Regions from separate parts of the Alkalihalobacterium alkalinitrilicum genome, predicted to be linked through region 2. Evidence: riboswitches for the same ligand, from Rfam matches in the RefSeq annotation. Region 2 holds a riboswitch; each other region holds the start of a gene.

Region 1 (7,496 bases), 4.6 Mb from region 2:
ATGAATGGAAAGATTAACAATATCTTGTTTCAATATGTGCGTCAGCCATTCGTGCCATTCGTCTACATCCGTGAAACCAAGCCTTGTTTTTACACTTACAGGCAATCCTCCTGCTTTTGCTGCTTGTATTAAATCTGCTGCAACTTCTGGACGACGGATAAGGCCACTTCCCTTCCCATACCGTGCCACATTAGGTACAGGACAGCCCATATTGATATCCACCCCCCTAAACCCAAGTTTCGCCATACCAATACTCATTTGCCGAAAGTATTCAGGCTTATCTCCCCATATATGGGCTACAATTGGTTGTTCATCCTCTGTAAAAGTCAAACGTCCGCGTACACTTTGGTTTCCCTCTGGATGACAATAACTCTCACTGTTTGCAAACTCTGTAAAGAACACATCAGGTCTGGCTGCCGCGCTTACTACATGGCGAAAAACAACATCCGTCACTTCTTCCATTGGTGCCAGTATAAAAAAAGGTCGTGGTAAATCACGCCAAAAATTATCTTTCATATTCAAATTCAAATCCTCTCATTTAGGGATACCAGGCCAAATCCTTATCCCGAAATTAAAACCAAAATGTCCCTGCTTCTTTTACACTTATACCATGCTTAAGCAATTTTTATCAAACAGATAGGTAATGTTTATTTTAACTGCACATTACGAATGACGATGATTGGATATTTATGTTAAAATGCATATAGAGATTGTGAGGAAATGTTCTTACACGAACTAAGCAGTTTAGTGAAGAAGTCATACTTGGAATAATGTTAAATTCTTTGCTGGTCTTATCCTAAGCAATATTTGGTATATTACTATTTTACTTGCATTCCTATTAGCAGTTATATTTACAGTCTTTATTCAACAGGAAACCAGAATTGAAGAATTGGAAAAGAAAGTAGAAAAGTTATTGAATTACAAGCCAGAATAGAAAATTTATTTGCAATTGAAATGTTGATATTTAATGTGGATTAATTATAAATGATTTGGCTAATCTGCAAATTCGGTGATTGTTGAATTTTATAATTAAAGTTGTTAGTGGCAGCACTGTTGTAATGGCAGATCCTACTGTTTTGTAGAAGATTGTAAGGGAAGCAATTCATAACATGAGAGGGTATAAAAGATGGACTCATTACTTTGGATATAAATGCAAGTAATGGTCCAGTTTATTATACTGGGCCATTTTTCTATACAAAAAGCACAGCATTCATACGTGAATTCCAACATCAAATAAACGACCAACTATTGTTGTTCGTATTACTTATCCAACATATATGTAAGTTAACTAAAATTGTTTAATTTTTATACAAACTTTCTTTTGTAGTATTCACGTAATTCTAGTGCATTATCTTCCCATTCTATTGGTCGACCATGGATTAATTGACCAAGGACATCTAAGCATCTGTGCCATCCTGCAGCTATATATATCGCCATTGCTTGATCATCAAACGTATGGCAAAACGTCATGGTGCACCCTTGATCCGCTACATGTATGCTCATGTCTAACAAATCATCAACTTCCCGAAAACAAAAAGAATATGGAGGATTTAATTCGGTAATAACTGCCTCATAGATTGACCCTTCACCATCATCGAACTTTATCTTTCCACCAACACAAAGATCTATATCTCCAGTTGCAAATGGATACCACTGAGTGAAATGATCAGGATCCGTTATAGAACGAAATACTTTTACAGGACTAAATGGATATTTACGTTCAAAAACCAAAACGTTTCTTTCTTCTTTTTCATGGAGACTGCCATAGTTACTCATGAATGTTACCACCTTTATATAAGAGTGCCATGAAGAGGGCCTGAATCAACAAAGTTATAAAATACTAGAAAATAATTAAAATCACCGAAACCTATTCGAATGTTAAAATACTAAAAACTTTGGTATTCCTAGATCAAACCATTATTAGTGAGGTCTAGATGGGTCGAATCCAACTATCCCATTATTTTTTCCTTTCAGGAATAAAAACTGTAGCAATTGTCCTTCTACGCCTCTTATGGTTTGGTTCGTTATCTGAATATCTTTTTACCACAGCAACGAGGTCCTTCTTTAAATTAGAAAACTCATCATCATCTAAAAATAAATCAATGTGACGATAACCAAACCCATCTTTCTCCATATCTAACTCATCACCCTCTAAATACTCTTCAACACCTTGCATGAGATTGGTGAAATAAGTCATAAAATATTTCATATGTTCTTCCTTACTCAATTCATGGGCTTCCGAAGTAGAAAAAGTAGCAGAGTCTCTGTTTAATGAATATGTTCGTTCAAATGTACCTCTAACCTTCCTCTCATTTGAAATGTATATCACATGGCTATCTGTTAACACCTTTAATTGCCTATATAATGTAGCTTGTGGAATATCAGGAAGCCACTCCATTAGTTCTTGAACTGTTAGTGATCGTTTTAATAATGATTGAATAATTCGCATTCTAACTGGATGTAAGATAACATCTCCCTTTGACACTTTTTTACCTCCCTGCATGATTTCTCTCTAGCCAATTCGTAATGATATGCATTAGGTCGGGATGTAATCGTTTACTCGCTTGCGCTTGATATACGCTTTTTACTTTTTGAATGGAAACATCACCTTCTTGATACCTTAAAATATGATTCATTCCTTCAATCACATGTACTTCCGATGGTCCATTAACAAGTTCAGGTACTTTATAGACATTTTCAACTTTCGTTTGTATATCTTTTGTACCATTGATCGCAAGGACAGGACAAGTGATATTTTCCATTGAACCATAAAGGTCAAATTGGAAATGCTCTCTAAACCATTTAGCTGGTAGCTTGGCAAAAAGTTGAACTCGAATTTCATCTTTGTCACTCTTAGACATTTTAGCGAAAATCTTTTGAGTTTTCTTTTCTGCTTTATTTGTAATTTTTAATTTTTTTATTAACCAACCTTTGATTCCTGACTCATTATTTAATTCTTCATAAGCTAATTCTCGCTGATATTTAGTCGCTTCTTCTATTGTATCAGCAGCTCCTGCGATAAGAATTAACCCCGCTAGTGATGCTCTCTCATTAAGAGCCGTCGCTAATATTGTTCCTTCACTATGACCTAACACATATACCTGCTCTTGATCAACGTTAGTAAGATTTCTTAAAAACTGTAATGCACTTTCAGCATCATCAACTAAATCCCATAATCCAACTTTGTTTAATTCCCCTTCACTTTCTCCAACACCTCTTTTATCATAGCGGAGGGAAATAAATCCTGCTTCAGCTAATCCATCTGCAATCATTTTATAAAGATTAAGTTGTAATTTAGGCATGTTCCCATCCCGGTCACCTGCACCCGACCCAGCAATTAATAAAACTGCTGGAACCTTTTGTTCAGTCGATTCGGGAAACGATATTGTTGCACCTAACAAGGCTTTTTCTTCGATTTTAATTCGTTCTTCTCTTCTATTCATCATAAATTACCTCCTATATGGGCCACTGGTATAATATTATCATTATCAATAATGATAATATTATACCAATAATGACCCATTTAGTATACTGTGAAAATTTTGAATGGTTGTTTTAAACCGACTTATTCATCTATCCCCCATAAAACACCTATGTTAATTCTTCATTTATGTCTAGATGTGTTTTTCTTGAGAATGGCTTGTTTTCACGTTAAAAGTGTTTCCTCATTCAATTATATAACAAAGCAAGTGCTTTCTAGCGCTTCGAGTCGGCTTGCGCAAGAGTATGAGAATGTGTTGGCATAATTCAATTTCCTTCAATTTTCAGTTCATTTAGCTTTATGCTTTGTTACTTGATAAAATAGAGAAATTTACAACGCGATGTTCATATTGTGTTAGATAAAAATTTTTCTTGCCGATCAATATAGCCCTTTTAATAGAGTAAATGTTAATGTGATTAATGTAATTCCAGGTATGAGTGCTTGAACAGGAGAAACATATACTTTGTCATTAAGAGGAGGAACAACTATGACATAAAGAAAAAACAACAATTGTATTATTTAGTGGCGATTATGACAAAGCAATGCATCTCTCCCGATTCTCCTAATCGAACAGAAATATAGTATTTGTCACATTGACAAGGTACTTTTCGATACAATCGGCCATCCCCTATGAATCTTTTGTCCTTTATTCATTGTATCAAAGAGTAATTGTGAATAGGGATGCTTAAGTTGCTCACGTTCCCAATGAGTGAAGGTCTCTACAATTTCCCCTTGGTACATTACCGCAAGGCTCCCTCCACCAGGTTCTAATTCAACCTCATTTTTATCAAAAAATTTAACCCCTAGTGCCGAAGCCATTCCAGCACCACCATCATTCGTCGCACTACCGCCAATTCCGATTGTTATTTTTTTACATCCCTTATCCATTGCACTTTTTATTAACTGTCCAGTCCCATAAGTAGATGTTTTCAACGGATTAAGTTTATGAGATGGCAACAATGTGATACCTGGAGCTTCAGCCATTTCAATAATTGCCGTCATTCCATCACCCAACATTCCCCACTTTGCAGTAACAACTTCTCCAAGAGGACCTTGCACATGTTCTGTATAAATCTGGCCATTCGTATTTGAAATTAATTCGTCGATCGTTCCTTCCCCTCCATCTGCTAAAGGTTAACAATCGATAGTTGCTCCTGGTAACGATTGTTGAACTCCCTTCTTCATACAGTGTGAAACATCGAGGGCTGACAAACTACCTTTAAAGAATCAGGTGCGATTAAAACTTTCATTGGTTTCACCTCATAACTATTATTATAATTCTACTGTACTACATTTCAGCCGAAATACCTTTTCCTACAAAAGAACAATTCTAAACCTATAGAATATGTGATAGTTTAATAATACAACTGAAGAAAACGGGAGCTCCATAGTAAGGGGCTGAGAGGACAACTAGTACTGTTGTCGACCGTGAACCTGATCTAGGTAATGCTAGCGGAGGGATTTTGTAGAATACATATGTCCATTCGACCGCTTTTTGGCGGTCTTTTTATTTGCACAGCTCCATTCATAGTGACTATGACTGATGACAGTCGAGTTAACATGGCCAGCTGCAAAAATAAATATGGATTACTAACTATTCTTTCATATTTTAATTTCCCCTCCTCCATGATCGGTTCAAGCAACATGAACTAAATCAATCTTAGGAGGATTTTTTTATGTCAATGCTTAACCCATTTCCAAACAGTAAGAAAGGTTTTATTGATATAGATAAAACAAAGGCTGTAGAAATCTTTGATACATCAAATAAAGAACCACTACGAGCAAGACAAGGAAAAAATGTAACACAACTCCACTATGCTAAAAAAGGAATCATAACTCCAGAAATGGAATTTATCGCCATCCGTGAAGGGTTAGACCCTGAATTTGTGAGATCTGAAGTGGCTATTGGAAGAGCGATTATCCCGTCAAACATCAACCATCCCGAAAGTGAACCGATGATTATCGGTCGTAACTTCCATGTGAAAATTAATGCTAATATTGGTAACTCTGCCGTTAGCTCATCTATTGAAGAAGAAGTTGAGAAGATGACTTGGGCAATTCGTTGGGGCGCTGATACGATTATGGACTTATCAACTGGGAAGCATATACATACTACAAGAGAGTGGATTAGTCGAAACAGTCCAGTTCCAGTGGGGACAGTGCCTATTTACCAAGCACTCGAAAAAGTAAATGGAGTAGCTGAAGACTTAACATGGGAAGTTTATCGAGATACATTAATTGAACAAGCTGAGCCAGGCGTTGATTACTTCACAATTCATGCGGGGGTTTTACTACGCTATGTTCCACTAACAGCTCATCGCTTAACGGGTATTGTTTCTAGAGGAGGTTCCATCATGGCCGCATGGTGACTTGCTCACCATCAAGAAAACTTTCTCAATACTCACTTCGCTGAAATTTGTGAAATCATGAAAACATATGATATCGCTTTTTCATTAGGTGATGGTTTACGACCAGGTTCGATTGCTGATGCTAATGATGAATCTCAATTTGCTGAGCTAGAAACATTAGGCGAATTAACCAAAATTGCTTGGGAGCATGACGTTCAAGTGATGATCGAAGGACCAGGCCATGTTCCAATGCACAAAATTAAAGAAAATATGGATAAACAACTTGAAATTTGTAACGAGGCACCCTTCTATACACTTGGTCCATTAACGACGGATATCGCACCTGGATATGACCACATAACTTCAGCAATCGGTGCTGCAATGATCCCCTCATACGGTACTGCGATGCTTTGCTATGTCACACCGAAAGAACATTTAGGCTTACCGAATAAAGATGATGTCCATGAAGGTGTTGTCACTTATAAACTTGCTGCCCATGCGGCTGACTTAGCAAAAGGTCATCCAAATGCACAGAAGCGTGACGATGCGTTATCGAAGGCGCGCTTTGAATTTCGCTGGCGCGACCAATTCAACTTATCACTCGATCCTGAAAAGGCAATGAGCTTCCACGATGAAACATTACCAGCAGAAGGTGCTAAAACTGCTCATTTCTGTTCAATGTGCGGCCCTAAATTTTGTAGTATGAAAATTTCACACGATCTCCGTCAAACCGCAAAAGAAAAAGGCATCGATAAACAAACATTATTAATAGAAGAAATGGATAGGAAGTCAGAAGAATTCAAAAAACAAGGAAGTAAAATTTACCGTTAAATGCGTAAGTGAGAAAATAGTGAAACTAAGATGTAAACGGACTGAGATACCGCTATTGAGTATTGTTTGAGTTCTTTTCTCATAATTTTCATCAAATAAGGTCTTCTGTGCTGCTAGAATAAAAAGTGGACACCCCTTTAACGAACATCATTATTGGATATGATGATAATAACAAGGAGGGGTTCCCCATGGGTGAACATCGGCAAAGGTATAATGAAGAATTTAAACGACAAACAGTTAAATTTGCACAAGAACAAAAGCAAAAGAAAACGATGAGAGATATTGCACAGGAATTAGATATTCCGCTTAGTTGCCTACATCAGTGGATGACTCAATATCGCGAGTTTGATAATGAATCACTAACAAGTGAAGAGCGGCTTCGTCAGTTAGAGCAACAGCTACGTGATAAAGATCGCCAATTAAAAGAAAAAGACCAAGAGATAGCCGCCACAAAAGAAGAATTAGCTATTGTAAAAAAGGCGGTGCACATCTTCAGCAGACCACGGCCATGAGGTTTGAGTTCATTGAGAAGCATCGCTTCGAATTCTCGGTGATGAAGATGTGTAAAGTGCTAGAAGTATCTCGGTGCGGCTTTTTCAAGTGGCTAAAACATGAGGTCAGTAACCAAGAACAACGTAAAATAAAGGTTCAAGAGCGCATCAAATACCATTTTTACGATAATGACGAGTGTTACGGTAGTCCTAAAATCACTCAAAAGTTATTAAATGAAAACTACACTATTAGTGAGCGTACAGTCGGCAAATACATGAATGAGCTTGGATTGCGTTCTTGCGTTTCAAAGAAATTTAAGGTAGTAACAACTGATTCTAACCATA
Region 2 (7,496 bases):
AATTGTTTTTACAATTTCTGGATGAGAATGTCCTAACACATTAACTGCTAAACCCGTAAATAAGTCCAAATAGCTTTTCCCTTCCGTATCAATCAGTCGGTTACCTTCACCTCTTTCGATTGTGATTGGAAGACGATTATATGTAGACATCAAATATTGCTGATCGAGGTTTTGCCAATTCGTCATCAAAATGGCCTCCTTTTTAGATAGAGTTGAGGCACCCACCAAGCTTGAGCTCAATGAATGCCATCCTCAAAATTAATTATCTTCGTTTAAGCGACGTAATTCTTGCTTAATTTCTGTTTTTCCTTTTGTTTTCTCATCGATTTCCTTAATGACACGAGCTGGGGTTCCAGCAACAACGGTATTCGGCGGTACATCTTCTGTTACAATTGCTCCTGCAGCTACTACTGCACCTTTTCCAACAGTTACACCTTCTAGGATTACAGCATTCGCTCCAACAACTACGTCATCTTCAACGACAACTGGTTTTGCTGATGGTGGCTCAATAACACCTGCCAATACTGATCCTGCACCAATGTGGCAATTCTTACCTACTGTCGCTCGTCCACCCATTACTACGTTCATATCAATCATCGTACCTTCACCGATTACAGATCCGATATTAATACTTGCACCCATCATGATTACCGCATTGTTACCAATTTCAACCTGGTCACGAATGATCGCACCTGGTTCAATTCGCGCTTGGATGTTTTTCATATCTAAAAGCGGAATTGCAGAGTTACGACGGTCGTTTTCTACAACATAATCTTCAATTTTTGCTTCATTTTGTTGAATAGCAGCTTCAATTTCTTTCCACTCTCCAAAAAGAACCCCTACATTTCCCGTAACAAATGCTTTCGTTTCAGAACCAAAATCGATTCCTTCTAAATCACCTTTAATATGTACTTTTACTGGCGTCTTTTTCACGCTATTTGAGATAAAAGAGATAATTTCATTTGCATCCATCATTTTCATTGTTCAAGCCTCCAATAATATTTCATTTCAAAGTTTATAAGAAAAATGTCGCAGGAGGACGATTGCCCTGACGAATTTTTCCGATGATATGATTGTATCAAAAAAGCTAACATACCTCTATTATAACTTCCCACATTCATGAAAAAATTCTCTTGAATAGTTAAAATCTTTATCAAAAAAGCAGGAATTTTAATAGGAAATGACGAATTTTTATTCATCATAACGCTAGGAGGACGAACAATGTCTATTCAAACAGCTGATTTACACGACGCACATGGAGATCAATTAATACTTGCCGAACCTATTTTTCAATTTTTTGGACAGAAGAAAACATTCGAAGGTCCAATATGTACAGTACGTGTTTTCGAAGACAATGTACTAGTTAAAAAAGCGCTTCAAGAAATACCAGAAGGAAGTGTTCTCGTTGTTGACGGGGCCGCTTCGAAAAAATGCGCTTTAATGGGAGACAACTTAGCTGAAATTGCCGTCTCTCGTAATTTAGCTGGCGTGATTATTAACGGATGCATTCGTGATTCTGCTCAAATTGATAACATGAATATTGGTGTATTCGCAATAGGAACCACACCAATTCGAAGTATTAAAAAAGGAGAGGGAGAAACGAACATTCCTGTCCAATTTGCAGGAGTGAATTGGCACCCTAATCATTATGTGTACGCAGATAGTGATGGAATCCTAATCGCAGAGAAAAAAGTAGATTAGTTTTCCCACCACAATAAGTGAGTTACCAAATTAATACACGAGGAGTACCTAATAAGGTGCTCTTTTTCCATGTTTATATGATAAAGGTATTGTTTTAATGTAAGAGAGCAATTTTTTTTCAGTTCTATCATTTCAATTTGACAATTTTGATTTTTCGTAGAATGAAATCCATACGATCATTTCTTTTTAAAATTTGTAGTAAACATTCATTTTATTATAAAAGGTTTCTACCAAAAAAAAAGAGGCTAACACCGAAGAGTTAGCCTATCAAATATATTTAAATTGATGAGAGAGTTGTGTTAAATTACCAATTTATGAAAATTAGTTTTTTTGAAATTGAGCTTCTTCCGTTGAACCTTTAAGAGCTGTTGTAGAAGAAGTACCACCAGAAACAGTTTGAGACACTTGGTCAAAGTAACCAGTACCTACTTCACGTTGGTGACGAGTAGCTGTATAGCCATGCTCTTCAGCAGCAAACTCAGCTTGTTGAAGCTCAGAGTAAGCACCCATACCACGAGTTTTGTAGCCACGAGCAAGTTCAAACATGCTGTAGTTAAGAGCATGGAACCCAGCAAGTGTAACGAATTGGAATTTGTATCCCATTTTTCCAAGCTCTTGTTGGTACGTTTCAATTGTCGCTTTATCAAGATTAGCTTCCCAGTTAAATGAAGGCGAGCAGTTGTATGCAAGCATTTTCCCAGGGAATTTCGCATGAATTGCATCAGCAAATTGCTTCGCTTCTTCAAGGCTTGGTTTAGATGTTTCGCACCAGATAAGGTCAGCGTATGGAGCATATGCTAAACCACGTGCAATCGCTTGGTCAATACCAGCATTTGTACGGTAGAAACCTTCTGGAGTACGCTCACCTGTAATAAATGGAGCATCAACTGGATCAATATCACTTGTAATTAAATCAGCTGCATCTGCATCTGTACGAGCAATTACTAATGTTGGTACACCAGAAACGTCTGCTGCTAGACGAGCTGATACTAAGTTACGTACAGCTGTTTGTGTAGGAATAAGTACTTTCCCACCTAAGTGACCACATTTTTTCTCAGAAGCTAGTTGGTCTTCAAAGTGAACTCCAGAAGCACCAGCTTCAATCATACCTTTCATTAGCTCAAATACGTTTAGCTGTCCACCAAAACCAGCTTCAGCATCAGCTACGATTGGCGCAAAATAATCAACATCGCCTTCGCCTTCCATATGTTGAATTTGATCAGCACGTTGTAAAGAGTTATTAATACGTTTAACAACTTGTGGTACTGAGTTTGCAGGGTATAAACTTTGGTCAGGATACATATGACCAGCAAGGTTAGCGTCCGCTGCTACTTGCCACCCACTTAAGTAAATCGCTTTTAATCCAGCTTTCACTTGTTGAACCGCTTGCCCACCAGTTAGTGCACCAAGTGCATTTACGTAAGGCTCTTCATTTACAAGCTTCCAAAGTTTTTCTGAACCAAGTCGTGCTAATGTATGATCAATTTGTACAGAACCACGTAATTTTACTACCTCTTCAGCTGAATATGGACGCTCAATGCCCATCCAACGCGGATCAGTATCCCATTGTTGTTGTAATTTTTTTGCTTCCTCTTGAATGTTTACTTTTGCCATAATCTCCATCTCCCTTTTCTTCAAAAAATTTTAAATTATGACTGAGTTAACAATATCTTAGTACCTCATTCACAATTAATTTCGTTTCAAAGATTAATTGTTTTCTAGAAGTTCTTTAGGTTTAAGATACGAAATACCTCAATCAACTTCACTACCAGGTTACCTAATTTCTTGAACTACTTAATCTGTATTATTACAGTTTGTTGTTTACACCCTTATAATATAACAGCATTTCAGAAAACACAACTACTTTTTTCACTTTTTTTCCTTTTTAATTAAAAGTCCCAATATTCAATTTATTAACTGTTTAGTCAAAAAACTTTTCTTTAATTTACTGCTTCTTTTTTTCCTCCTCCTTTATCCATTGGTAAATACACTTTTGAATACTTTACTTTCTTTTTGGCTTATCAATCTACCTCTTTTTTTGAAATCGCTATCAAAAACCATCTATATAATACAAACTAATTCAATCTCACCTTTCATGTGTTCGGACTACTGTTATATTATATTAATATCTAGAGAAGCTGTTATGAAACAGAATATTTCACAATAATGGAGTACTTCACACTTTTTAGTTGAGTTTCTACTGTAAGTGTGTTACTTTGTTACACAGACGTATAAATAATTTAACAATTTAAAATTTCCACTAGGGGTGCTTTTTCAAAGCTGAGACTGGCAATGCCTAAACCCTTGAACCTGATCTAGATAATACTAGCGGAGGAAAGTGGATAGTCGGACCATTGAGATAAATAACTTCTCAGACATTTACTTGTTAGCAACTGACTATTCAACCACTCCCTCAACTATAAGGAAGTGGTTTTTTTACGTGTTTAGAGAACACTTCCTCAAAAGTTATTTATGTTTCTTTAAATATTTACTATTTGAAAGGAGTGAATTTTTTTGACAGAAACTTCAATTATCTCATTACTAAACCAGGTGAATGACCGTAAAGGAGAGATTATTGATTTAGCCAAAACTTTAATTCGTTTTAAAACACCCAGTCCTCCAGCGCGGAACACAGATGAAGCTCAAACATTTGTTTCTACATATTTAAAAGAATTAGGTTTTTCTATTGATAAATGGGATGTATATAAAGGTGATCCTAATGTCGTTGGTATCCTTTCTGGATCAAATTCAGACGAATATAATAGCCTACTCATTAACGGTCACATCGATGTCGCTTCAGTAGAAGAAGGAGAACAATGGGATCAAGATCCTTTTTCCCCTGTTGTAAAGGATAATATTTTATATGGACGCGGTGCAGCTGATATGAAAGGTGGTCTTGCAGGCTCACTATTTGCAATAAAACTACTAAAAGAGGCTGGGATAAACCTTCCTGGGGACTTAACCTTTCAATCCGTCATTGGTGAAGAAGTCGGTGAAGCGGGAACACTTGAGTGTTGTAAAAAAGGATATAACGCTGATTTTGCAGTCGTTGTCGATACTAGTAACTGTCAAATTCAAGGTCAAGGCGGTGTTATTACAGGCTGGATTACGATCCAAAGTCCACAAACGTTTCACGATGCGAATCGGCGCAGTATGATACATGCAGGTGGTGGTTTATTCGGAGCTAGCGCAATTGAAAAAATGACAAAAATTATAGATGGACTTAAACAATTAGAGCAACATTGGGCCGTTACGAAATCCTATCCTGGCTTTCCACCTGGAATGACGACGATTAACCCAGCTGTCATTGAAGGAGGACGCCATGCGGCTTTTGTTGCTGATCGTTGTGCTCTTTGGATTACGGTCCATTTTTATCCTAATGAAAATCATGACGACATCGCGAAAGAAATCGAAGAGCATATTCTTCACGTTGCCAAAGCTGACCCTTGGCTAAGAGAGAACCCACCTACCTTTCAATGGGGAGGGGCATCGATGATCGAAGACCGTGGTGAAATCTTTCCGTCCTTAGCTATTGATGAAAATCATGCTGGCCTACAAACACTAGCTAATGTTCATGACGTTGTATTCAGAGAAAAAGTAACAATTGGAATGTCGCCAACGGTTACCGATGGCGGTTGGCTCGGTGAAGCTGGTATTCCAACAGTCATTTACGGTCCAGGAAAACTCGAACATGCACATGCAGTAAATGAACAACTCTCTATCGATGAGCTAATTCAATTTACAAAAGTAATGACAAAATTTATTTATGATTGGTGTCATACGAAGAAATAATCAAAGGAGTGATTTGATGTTATTTACAGAACGTTTATATGAGAAAGCAAAACCGATTTGGGAAAAAAATCATAAGCACCCATTTGTTCAAGGAATTGGGCATGGAACATTAGACATTGAAAAATTTAAGTTTTTTATGCGTCAAGATTATTTATATTTAATCGATTATGCCCGTTTATTTGCTTTAGGTAGCTTGAAAGGAGGAGACCTTAAAACGATGTCCACTTTTGCTAAGTTACTTGATTCTACTTTAAATGTAGAAATGGATTTGCATAGACAGTACGCACGTCGCCTCGGTATTAACGATGATGAGCTTGAAACAACAAAAGCTGCTCCTACTACTTTAGCTTATAGCGGATATATGTTAAACGTGTCACAAAGAGGATCCCTTGCTGAACTAGTCGCTGCTGTCCTTCCATGTACTTGGAGCTATTTTGAAATTGGAACTGAACTTAGTAAAATACCTGGTGCACTTGAAAATGAAACATACGGTGAATGGGTTAAAATGTATGCTTCTGAGGAATTTGGGGAATTAGCGGATTGGTTAATTACTTTAATGAACGAATTAACAGAAGGAAAAACAGAAGCAGAACTAGCAAACCTCGAAGAAATTTTCCTAAATACAAGTCGATATGAATATATGTTCTGGGATATGTCTTACAACATGGAGATGTGGCCAACAGATGAGGAGCAATAATGTTCTCACATTTGACCACGTTTCATTTTCCTATAAGGGAATAAAGAAAGAAAAGACTTCTCCAATTTTAAACGAACTATCATTATCAGTTAAAGGTGGTGAATTTGTCAGCTTATTAGGCCCAAGTGGATCTGGAAAAAGTACTATATTTCGCCTAATCACAGGTCTAGAACAACCTACAAATGGAGCGATTTCCCTTTATGGTCAAGAGGAAAATAACCGTTTAGGTAAAGTCGGTTACATGCCGCAACAAGATATGCTACTTGATTGGCGAAATATACTTGACAATGCGTTCCTACCTCTTGAAATAAACGGCTTTACGAAAAAAAGCAAAAAAGAACATGTTCTTCAACTACTTGAGGAATTCGGCTTAAAAGGTTACGAGTATGATTATCCACATCAACTTTCGGGTGGGATGAGGCAACGAGTCTCTTTTCTACGAGCAATGCTAGGTGGTGGTGACCTTTTACTTCTTGATGAGCCTTTTAGTGCATTAGATGCAGTGACTCGTCTTTCAATGCAAGAGTGGCTATTAGAACAATGGGAGAAGCTTGAAAAAACTGTCATTTTTATTACTCATGATGTCGATGAAGCATTATTTTTATCGGATCGAATTTTCCTCTTCTCCCAATCACCACTTACGAGCTTTAAGGAAATTCAAGTACCCTTATCTCGACCAAGAACATTAGAAGACTTGCTATCACCTGAGCTTGCAAAAATAAAAAAAGATTTACTCCAAGAATTACGCAAGCAGGTGAAGCTATGAAACAATTAAAGTATTACATGAGTTCGGTTATTCTTTTACTCCTTCTTTTTTTAGGATGGGAAATCAGTGCAATCCAATTCAATAAACCGTTTATACTGCCTTCGCCAACGCTCATATTAGCAAAAATGGTCGAACTTCATGATGTACTGTTTAAAGTACATTTACTAGCAACGTTAGAAGTTGTTCTAATTGGCTTGTGTATTTCGGTTGTATTTGGGGTTGGTCTTGCCGTTTGGATGAATATGAGCCAGCTAGCAGAAAAAACATTTTTTCCACTCGTCATTGCCTCACAAACCATTCCGATTATCGCCCTAGCACCGATTTTTGTATTGTGGTTTGGGTATACAATTTGGAGTAAAGTCGTTGTAACCGTGCTTATTACATTTTTCCCTATCACGATTGGAGCATTTGATGGTCTTCGTTCCACGAGTAGAGATCATATCGATTTATTACGAACGATGGGAGCGAGCCGCTGGCAAACCTTTTTTAAAATTCAAGTACCTACTGCACTTCCATATTTCTTCTCTGGTTTAAAAGTTG
Region 3 (7,496 bases), 2.7 Mb from region 2:
TTCCGTTAATGTATATGCGAATGTTATGAGCGGTATTTAAAATGGTCACTGCCTGGTCATACATTCCCTTATGAATTACTTGACGTTTCGTTAAGGCAAGGTGAATACGTTCAATAATGGTAGTTAAGAATAGATTACGTTCTTCTGATTTAATTTCAGGATTGCCGTATAGACCACGGTTAATAATATCTTTTAGTTTATCTTCCATGTTACACTCCTTTATTTTATCTCCTTAACTTGCGCAAAGACTCCCACCTCAAGGCTTTGAGGAAATAAGGAAGACAAAGTAGGTGTTAGGCCTCCAGTGACACCACAATAGGTTCTAGATAACATTGATGGGGATGAAGGAAAATCCACACTCAATGAGGTTCACTTTATCTCCTCTTACTTTAGTGTCTTATTCATTTTTTTTTCACATATAGATGAAAAAAGGCTTGTTTCACTATTAAGAAGGAGGAACAATAATGATTAATGGCATGGTAGGAATATTTTACAGTATTTTTATGGGATTCGCCATTGGTGGATTAATGATATCAAAAAGAATAATGCCAATTCGACTTCAAGTGTTTCTTGTCACTATGTTTTTTGCATTTACCGTTTATTTAGGCTATATTATCGGTCGCTTTGTGTCAGTATTTTCTCTACAATTCATTGAAATATTAGTCGGTCTTGTCACTCTAGCTATGGTCGCACTTGCTTTCATCCATTTTCATCCGATGATGGGTTACTTTCATCGACAGTCACGAGTGTTATGGGGTGTATTGTTTTTTTTATTTTTGTTATTTGGTATCGAATGGAAAATAAGAGAGGTAGGCATTTGGCTTCATTTCATTTCTGTTCTCTTTTTTTATTTTTCCATCCTGTTAGGACAACTTATTCAATATGAAATATTACAAAAAATATGGAGATTTGAATTTATTTCCTATTTACCATTATTATTTTTTATGTTGATAGCGATTTTCAAATTTTTCTAATTTTACCAATCGTGTTTAACGTCTTCAATGGATGATACAGCGTTTTGAGATTCTTCGTGTTCTGAGTTAAATAAACCAATAAAAGCTAAAATAAATCCAACAGCTATTAAAACAATAGCTAAGACAAATGATTTCTTTTTATTTATACAATAAACTGCGATAATTACTGCACTTACTAGTACAAGTAATCCTAAAATAAAATAAGTAAAGCTGTCCATAAATGAGTCCCCCTTATAAAATGTTCTCTTTATATGTTAGAACAAATAAGGGCTTTTTTATGTGACAAATTAATAAACAATTGTATATTGAAATATTTGTTGATGAAATAGAAGTTGATATAATGTGTAAGGAGGGTGATGATAATGAATACGTTCTATGATGTTCAACAATTATTAAAAAAATTCGGGACATTTATTTATACAAAAAATCGAAGTGTAGATTCCTTAATGATGGAAGATGAAATTCGAGAGTTGTACGAATCAGGGATGGTTGATAAACAGTCATATCAAGCTGCTTTGCTTATTCTAAAGAAAGAACAACGTGAGCAACAGAAAGGTTGATTAGATGGTTACAAAATGGTTTGTCGGGGTAGACCTCGGCGGTACAACAATCAAGTTAGCGTTTGTCGATCCGTATGGAGATATAATATTTAAGGGAGAAGTTCCAACAAATACAACTAATGGTGGAACAAATATTACAACTGATATAGCAAAATGGATTGATCAAGCGTTAGAACACCTAGGAGTTTCCAAAGATCGGTTACATTCAATTGGAATGGGAGCACCTGGGTTTATCAATATGGAAACAGGATATATTTATCAAGCCGTTAATATTGGTTGGAAAGACTTCCATTTAAAAGATCGTTTAGAAATGGATACAAGTCTTCCAGTAACAATTGACAATGACGCTAATATTGCTGCTTTAGGTGAAATGTGGCGTGGTGCTGGTAATGGAGCTAAAAATTTATTATGTGTTACTTTAGGAACTGGAGTTGGCGGAGGGGTTATTGTGAATGGTTCAATCGTACATGGAGTAAATGGAATGGCCGGTGAAATTGGTCATATTACAGCGATACCAAAAGGTGGATTTCCATGTAATTGTGGAAAAGCGGGTTGCCTTGAAACAATCAGTTCTGCAACAGGAATATCTAGAATAGCTAAAGAATTTGTCAGTGATTTTCCAAATAGCTTGTTAGCAAATGGAAATATAAATGCCAAAATGGTGTTCGAAGCGGCTGAGAAAAACGATGAGTGTGCCTTGAAAGTCATTGATCATATTACATATTATTTAGGGTTTGCACTTGCTAATTTAGCCAATTCCCTTAACCCTGAAAAAATAGTTATTGGTGGTGGGGTTTCTAAAGCTGGTGAAACATTACTGAAGCCATTAGAAAATCACTTTCAGTTATTTGTGTTACCCCGAGTGGCCCAAAGTGTTTCCATTGTACCAGCAACATTAGGGAATGATGCTGGAGTTATAGGTGGGGCTTGGTTAGCTAAGACAAAAAATAGGTAAAAGGTTTATCGAAGGCAATTAACGGTAAATAACCGTTAACATATAATAATATTATCAACGTAGAGAAATCGTGCATTGAATCGCACGAGAGTTAGAAAACTAAATCTAATTTAGTTAAGTTAAAAAGGGGATTTTCATATGGAAAAATATCGAGTTGAACGGGATTTAATTGGTGAAAAAAAGGTTCCATCAGAAGCGTATTATGGAATTCAAACGATGCGAGCAAAAGAAAACTTTCCAATTACAGGATATCCGCCGCATCAGGAATTAATTAAAGCGTTCGGATATGTAAAAAAAGCAGCAGCTTTAGCCAACCGTGATGTTGGAGCATTGAATCCACAAATTGCTGATGCAATTGTAGAAGCTTCTGAAGAAGTAATAGAAGGTAAACTCAATGACCACTTCATCGTAGACGCTATTCAAGGCGGGGCAGGTACGTCCTTTAATATGAATGCAAATGAAGTAATTGCGAATCGAGCGATTGAGTTTTTAGGTGGTAAGAAGGGCGAGTATATAAAAGTCAGTCCGAATACGCATGTAAATATGGCTCAGTCAACCAATGACGCTTTTCCGACAGCTATTCATATCGCCTGTTTAAACTTAGCTAAAGGTTTGACAAAGGAACTTGAAGATTTAATCCAGGTTCTGTCAGAAAAAGAACAAGAATTTGATAGTGTCATTAAAATGGGTCGTACTCACCTTCAAGACGCTGTCCCTATACGGTTGGGACAAGAATTTGGTGCTTATCGTCGAGTCATTACTCGCGATTTACGACGCCTAATGGGATCTCTAAATGAATTATATCAAATTAATATGGGAGCAACGGCAGTCGGAACTGGTTTAAATGCGTTACCTGAGTATATTAAAAAAGTGGCCAAGTATTTAGCTGACATCACTCATTTACCTTTTAAAACAGCAGAAGATCTTGTGGATGCTACGCAAAATACAGATGCTTACACCGAGTTATCAAGTGCTTTAAAAATATTAGCAATTAATTTATCGAAAATAGCCAATGATTTAAGATTAATGAGCTCGGGTCCTCGAACAGGGTTAAATGAAATTAATTTACCTGCACGGCAACCAGGATCATCCATTATGCCAGGGAAGGTAAATCCTGTTATGTGTGAAGTGATTAATCAAATTTCGTTTCAAGTCATTGGAAACGATCATACGATTAGCTTAGCTTCGGAAGCGGGACAGTTGGAGTTAAATGTAATGGAGCCAGTATTAGTATTTAACTTGTTACAATCATTATCAATTTTACAAAATGGTATAAAAGTATTTAGACAATATACAATTGAAGGGATTACAGCTAATATTGAAAGGTGCAGAGAAATGGTGGAAAGAAGTGTAGGAATTATAACAGCCATTAATCCACATGTAGGGTACGAAACTGCAAGTCGAATTGCAAAAGAGGCTATACAAACAAATCGTCCAGTTCGAGAAATTTGTATTGAAAGAGGCATACTTTCAGAAGAAGAATTAAATGAAATTTTAGAACCAAAAGAGATGACGAACCCTGGAATAGCAGGGGCTAAATTTATATATAATTAAGGTATAAGAAACTTTTATTTGACAAGGGGTGCTCAGCATTCCTTGTCAAGTTAATTTAAACTGGCACTAAGGCTCTACATCAAGGCTTTGAGAAACCAACAAAGACTTAATGGGACATATTACACTTAAAGTCAAACTAAATTCACAACGTGCTTGGAGTGTGACTTCATGTCGTGCGAGCCCCTAGAATGGAATGAAATTTCACTTTATCACATAAGTTTACTTTTAGTGTATTTTTATTGAGCAAACTGAAAAAACGTGTAATAATGAAAATTACGATTTAGAACAAATTTTAAAAGAAGAAGTTTAAACGGAGGTTCGAATGAAAAGTAAATCTCTGTTTTTCGTATTAACCTTCCTTATGATTTTTACTATTGGATGCACTACGAAAGATAATGTCGTATTAAATCACCCTCAAAAAAACTACAACTTGATTGAAAAAAAATTAGGTGTAATGAAAGAAACTATTTTCCATACCCCAATTCAAATGAATCCGTATAGCTTTGTTGAAATAAGTGGTTGGTATGATAGTCAAACGATTTTGTTGCTAAGAGATGAAAATGCGATTTCTTATTTAGATCTAGTGAATTTAAAGACAAGTGAGACAGTTGAATTCTTTCAAATCGACGAGCCTATTCTTTCGGTTGAAGCAAACTATGATTATTCCTACTTTGCTGTTCAAACATCAACTTATGAGTTAACCTCGCCTCTTTATTTTATTAATAAAGAAGGAGAGTTGGTTTATTCATTAAGTGAAGTGGGGGAAGAATTTTCTCTCTTTTGGAATCCTTACAATCATGATGAACTTATTATTATTTCATTCCTCCCTGATTGGGATTACGATGTTTATCGTCTTAATTTAAAAGAAGAAAAATTAGTTCAACTAGATCTTGAGAAGATGTATTTTCAATGGATCAATGTAGATGAAATAGCATTTCTGGAATGGGCATCTTTTGCTCCAAGTTTTTATGCACCGATTTTTAAGTATAATTTAAATACAAACGAAACAGAAAAGTTTTTAGATGAAGTCATTGCTTTTTTTACTTTTGCTGATACTATTCTCGTAGCTGTTTCGGTTGATTCGTTAGAAGCCGAAAATTCGATTTATCAGATCTATCAAAACGAAGATATGATTGGAGAGTTAGAAATTCCGACGTTAAATACGTACTCTGAACAATGGTGGATTCCATTTCATGAATATGATGCAAATGAGCATTTATTTTATTATTTAAAACCGTTATATAGTGGTGATTTTTTCAGTTATGATGCTCCTTATGAATTAACAAAGTACAATGTTGAAACGGGTACAGAACAAAAAGTAGTTGATGTAGATCTTCAATCCCCATTAAAGCTTTCACCTGATGGAAAATGGATGTTGTATGGGAATCAATATGAATGGTTAATTAATTTAACAAATAAAACAAAGCATTTCCTCTTGGAATGAAGGTAGGGTAATGGTTGTAATCTATAAAAATTGTGTCATAATGAAAGGAAGAACATTATTAAAAAGTTTATAGTGTGACTAGGGGTGCCTATCAAAGTGGGCTGAGAAAAAGGAACCTTTTACCCTCGAACCTGATCTGGTGATCCCAGCGTAGGAAAGTCGAAGATTTGATTTACTTATCAATATCTAGCCGTAATCCGTCGTTGGGTTACGGCTTTATTTAATTTTTAGAGGTAAAGAAGGGAGACAGCTAGAAAATGAGAGAGTTTAAACTTTATACAATTACTGGTGAAGAATTTCATCAGGGTCGTGATTTAATAACAGTAATGGAACAAGCGATTATCGGTGGGTCGGATATCATTCAATTAAGAGATAAAACTAATTCAAAGAAAGTGGTCTTTGAAAAAGGAAAGCAATTACGAGAGTTAACGAAAAAATATGGAGTAACGTTTATTGTTAATGATCATATTGATGTGGCACTCGCCGTGGATGCAGACGGTATTCATATTGGGCAAGATGATTTACCGATTGAAGAAGCAAGAAAAATAGTAGGGAAGGACAAGATAATTGGACTTTCCACTCATGCGATAGAAGAAGCTAGAGAAGCTGAACGTGCTGGTGCAGATTATATTGGTGTAGGTCCGATTTTCCCGACTAAAAGTAAAGTCGATGTTGTAGATCCTGTTACGACTGATTATATCCGTCAAGTCGTAAAGGAAATCACGATCCCTTTCGTAGCTATTGGTGGAATTAAGCTTCATAATGTCGATCAAGTGTTAGAGGCTGGAGCAACTCGAATTTGTGCTATTAGTGAAATTGTCGGAACTGATGACATTAAATCTGTTTGTCAACAATTCATTCAAAAAATTGATCAAAAGGTGAAGGTGTAATGGAATTATATATTAATGGTGAAACGGTTGAATTAGAAGTTAAAACACTTATAGATATTGTAAAACATTATGGATTAGAGAAAGATTTAGTAGTAACTGAAGTAAATGGAGAAATTGTTGATCGGAGTAATTGGGAAGATACAATGGTTGAACCTGGAATGAAAATTGAACTAGTTCACTTTGTAGGAGGCGGATGATTATATGAATAATAATGATAAATTCATCATCGCAGGAAAAGAGTTGTCTTCACGTTTCTTTATTGGTACAGGGCGATACCCTAATCCGTTTGTACAAAATGAAGCCATAAAAGCATCTGGTTCTGACGTTTTAACATTTGCCATTCGGCGTGTGAATTTAGAAGCTCCAGATGAAGATGCGATCTTACAACACTTAGAAGGTCAAACGTTTACGTACTTACCAAATACATCAGGAGCCAAAACAGCGGATGAAGCGATCCGGATTGCTCGTTTAGCGAAAGCAAGTGGGTTAAGTGATTGGATTAAGATCGAGATAAGTGTCAATGAAAAAACGTTATTACCTGATCCAATAGAGACTTTAAAAGCAACAGAAGTTCTTGCAAAAGAAGGTTTCGTTGTACTCCCTTATACTTCGGACGACCCAGTCCTGTGTAAGAGGTTAGAAGAGGCTGGTGCGGCTGCCGTTATGCCTGGAGGAGCACCAATTGGAACGGGATTAGGCATTCTAAATCCTTATAATTTATCGTTAATTGTTGAAGAAGCTAACGTTCCGATTATTGTGGATGCGGGACTAGGATCGGCAAAGGACGTAGTTCAAGCAATGGAGTTAGGTGTTGATGGAGTCTTAATGAACACACCTGTTGCAAAAGCAAAAGATCCTGTAAAGATGGCAACAGCGATGCGCTATGCTATAGAAGCTGGTAGAATGTCTTATTTGGCAGGTCGAATTCCGCAAAAACGATATGCTACAGCGAGTAGTGCTTACGAGTCGTTGATCTTGAAATAGAAAGAGTGGATTTATATGGGAGAACGGATTGTCGTACTAGGTGGGGGTATTATTGGTCTTGCGACAGCTTTTGAGTGTCAAAGACGAGGGCACGACGTTACAGTGTTAGAAAAAGTGGCTTGTGGTGGTCAAGCT

Evidence for each region. Region 2 has a riboswitch for thiamine pyrophosphate ahead of BK574_RS25360 (acetylornithine deacetylase). Riboswitches for the same ligand answer to the same signal wherever they lie in the genome.
Region 1: another riboswitch for thiamine pyrophosphate. It lies ahead of thiC (phosphomethylpyrimidine synthase ThiC); the one in region 2 lies ahead of BK574_RS25360 (acetylornithine deacetylase).
Region 3: another riboswitch for thiamine pyrophosphate. It lies ahead of thiE (thiamine phosphate synthase); the one in region 2 lies ahead of BK574_RS25360 (acetylornithine deacetylase).

What each region holds. Positions count from the first base shown of each region.
Region 1 covers NZ_KV917368.1:596,737-604,232, reverse strand. Annotated here, with positions in the region: gene BK574_RS02890 (tRNA dihydrouridine synthase) at 1-516, opposite strand, end outside; gene BK574_RS02885 (SRPBCC domain-containing protein) at 1,306-1,776, opposite strand; gene BK574_RS02880 (helix-turn-helix domain-containing protein) at 1,958-2,485, opposite strand; gene BK574_RS02875 (alpha/beta hydrolase family protein) at 2,490-3,446, opposite strand; partial or broken gene BK574_RS02870 (glycerate kinase) at 4,070-4,603, opposite strand; TPP riboswitch at 4,848-4,959, shown strand; partial or broken gene thiC (phosphomethylpyrimidine synthase ThiC) at 5,248-6,660, shown strand; gene BK574_RS02860 (transposase) at 6,849-7,172, shown strand; gene BK574_RS02855 (IS3 family transposase) at 7,169-7,496, shown strand, end outside.
Region 2 covers NZ_KV917368.1:5,237,410-5,244,905, reverse strand. Annotated here, with positions in the region: gene BK574_RS25380 (acetylornithine transaminase) at 1-186, opposite strand, end outside; gene dapD (2,3,4,5-tetrahydropyridine-2,6-dicarboxylate N-acetyltransferase) at 259-981, opposite strand; gene rraA (ribonuclease E activity regulator RraA) at 1,222-1,701, shown strand; gene aceA (isocitrate lyase) at 2,023-3,315, opposite strand; TPP riboswitch at 3,954-4,055, shown strand; gene BK574_RS25360 (acetylornithine deacetylase) at 4,216-5,493, shown strand; gene tenA (thiaminase II) at 5,510-6,190, shown strand; gene BK574_RS25350 (ABC transporter ATP-binding protein) at 6,177-6,956, shown strand; gene BK574_RS25345 (ABC transporter permease) at 6,953-7,496, shown strand, end outside.
Region 3 covers NZ_KV917368.1:2,574,993-2,582,488, reverse strand. Annotated here, with positions in the region: gene BK574_RS12355 (YueI family protein) at 1-208, opposite strand, end outside; gene BK574_RS12350 (hypothetical protein) at 465-974, shown strand; gene BK574_RS12345 (hypothetical protein) at 977-1,192, opposite strand; gene BK574_RS12340 (YqgQ family protein) at 1,337-1,534, shown strand; gene BK574_RS12335 (ROK family glucokinase) at 1,539-2,489, shown strand; gene aspA (aspartate ammonia-lyase) at 2,628-4,043, shown strand; gene BK574_RS12325 (YqgU-like beta propeller domain-containing protein) at 4,366-5,487, shown strand; TPP riboswitch at 5,558-5,661, shown strand; gene thiE (thiamine phosphate synthase) at 5,745-6,377, shown strand; gene thiS (sulfur carrier protein ThiS) at 6,377-6,574, shown strand; gene BK574_RS12310 (thiazole synthase) at 6,579-7,361, shown strand; gene thiO (glycine oxidase ThiO) at 7,377-7,496, shown strand, end outside.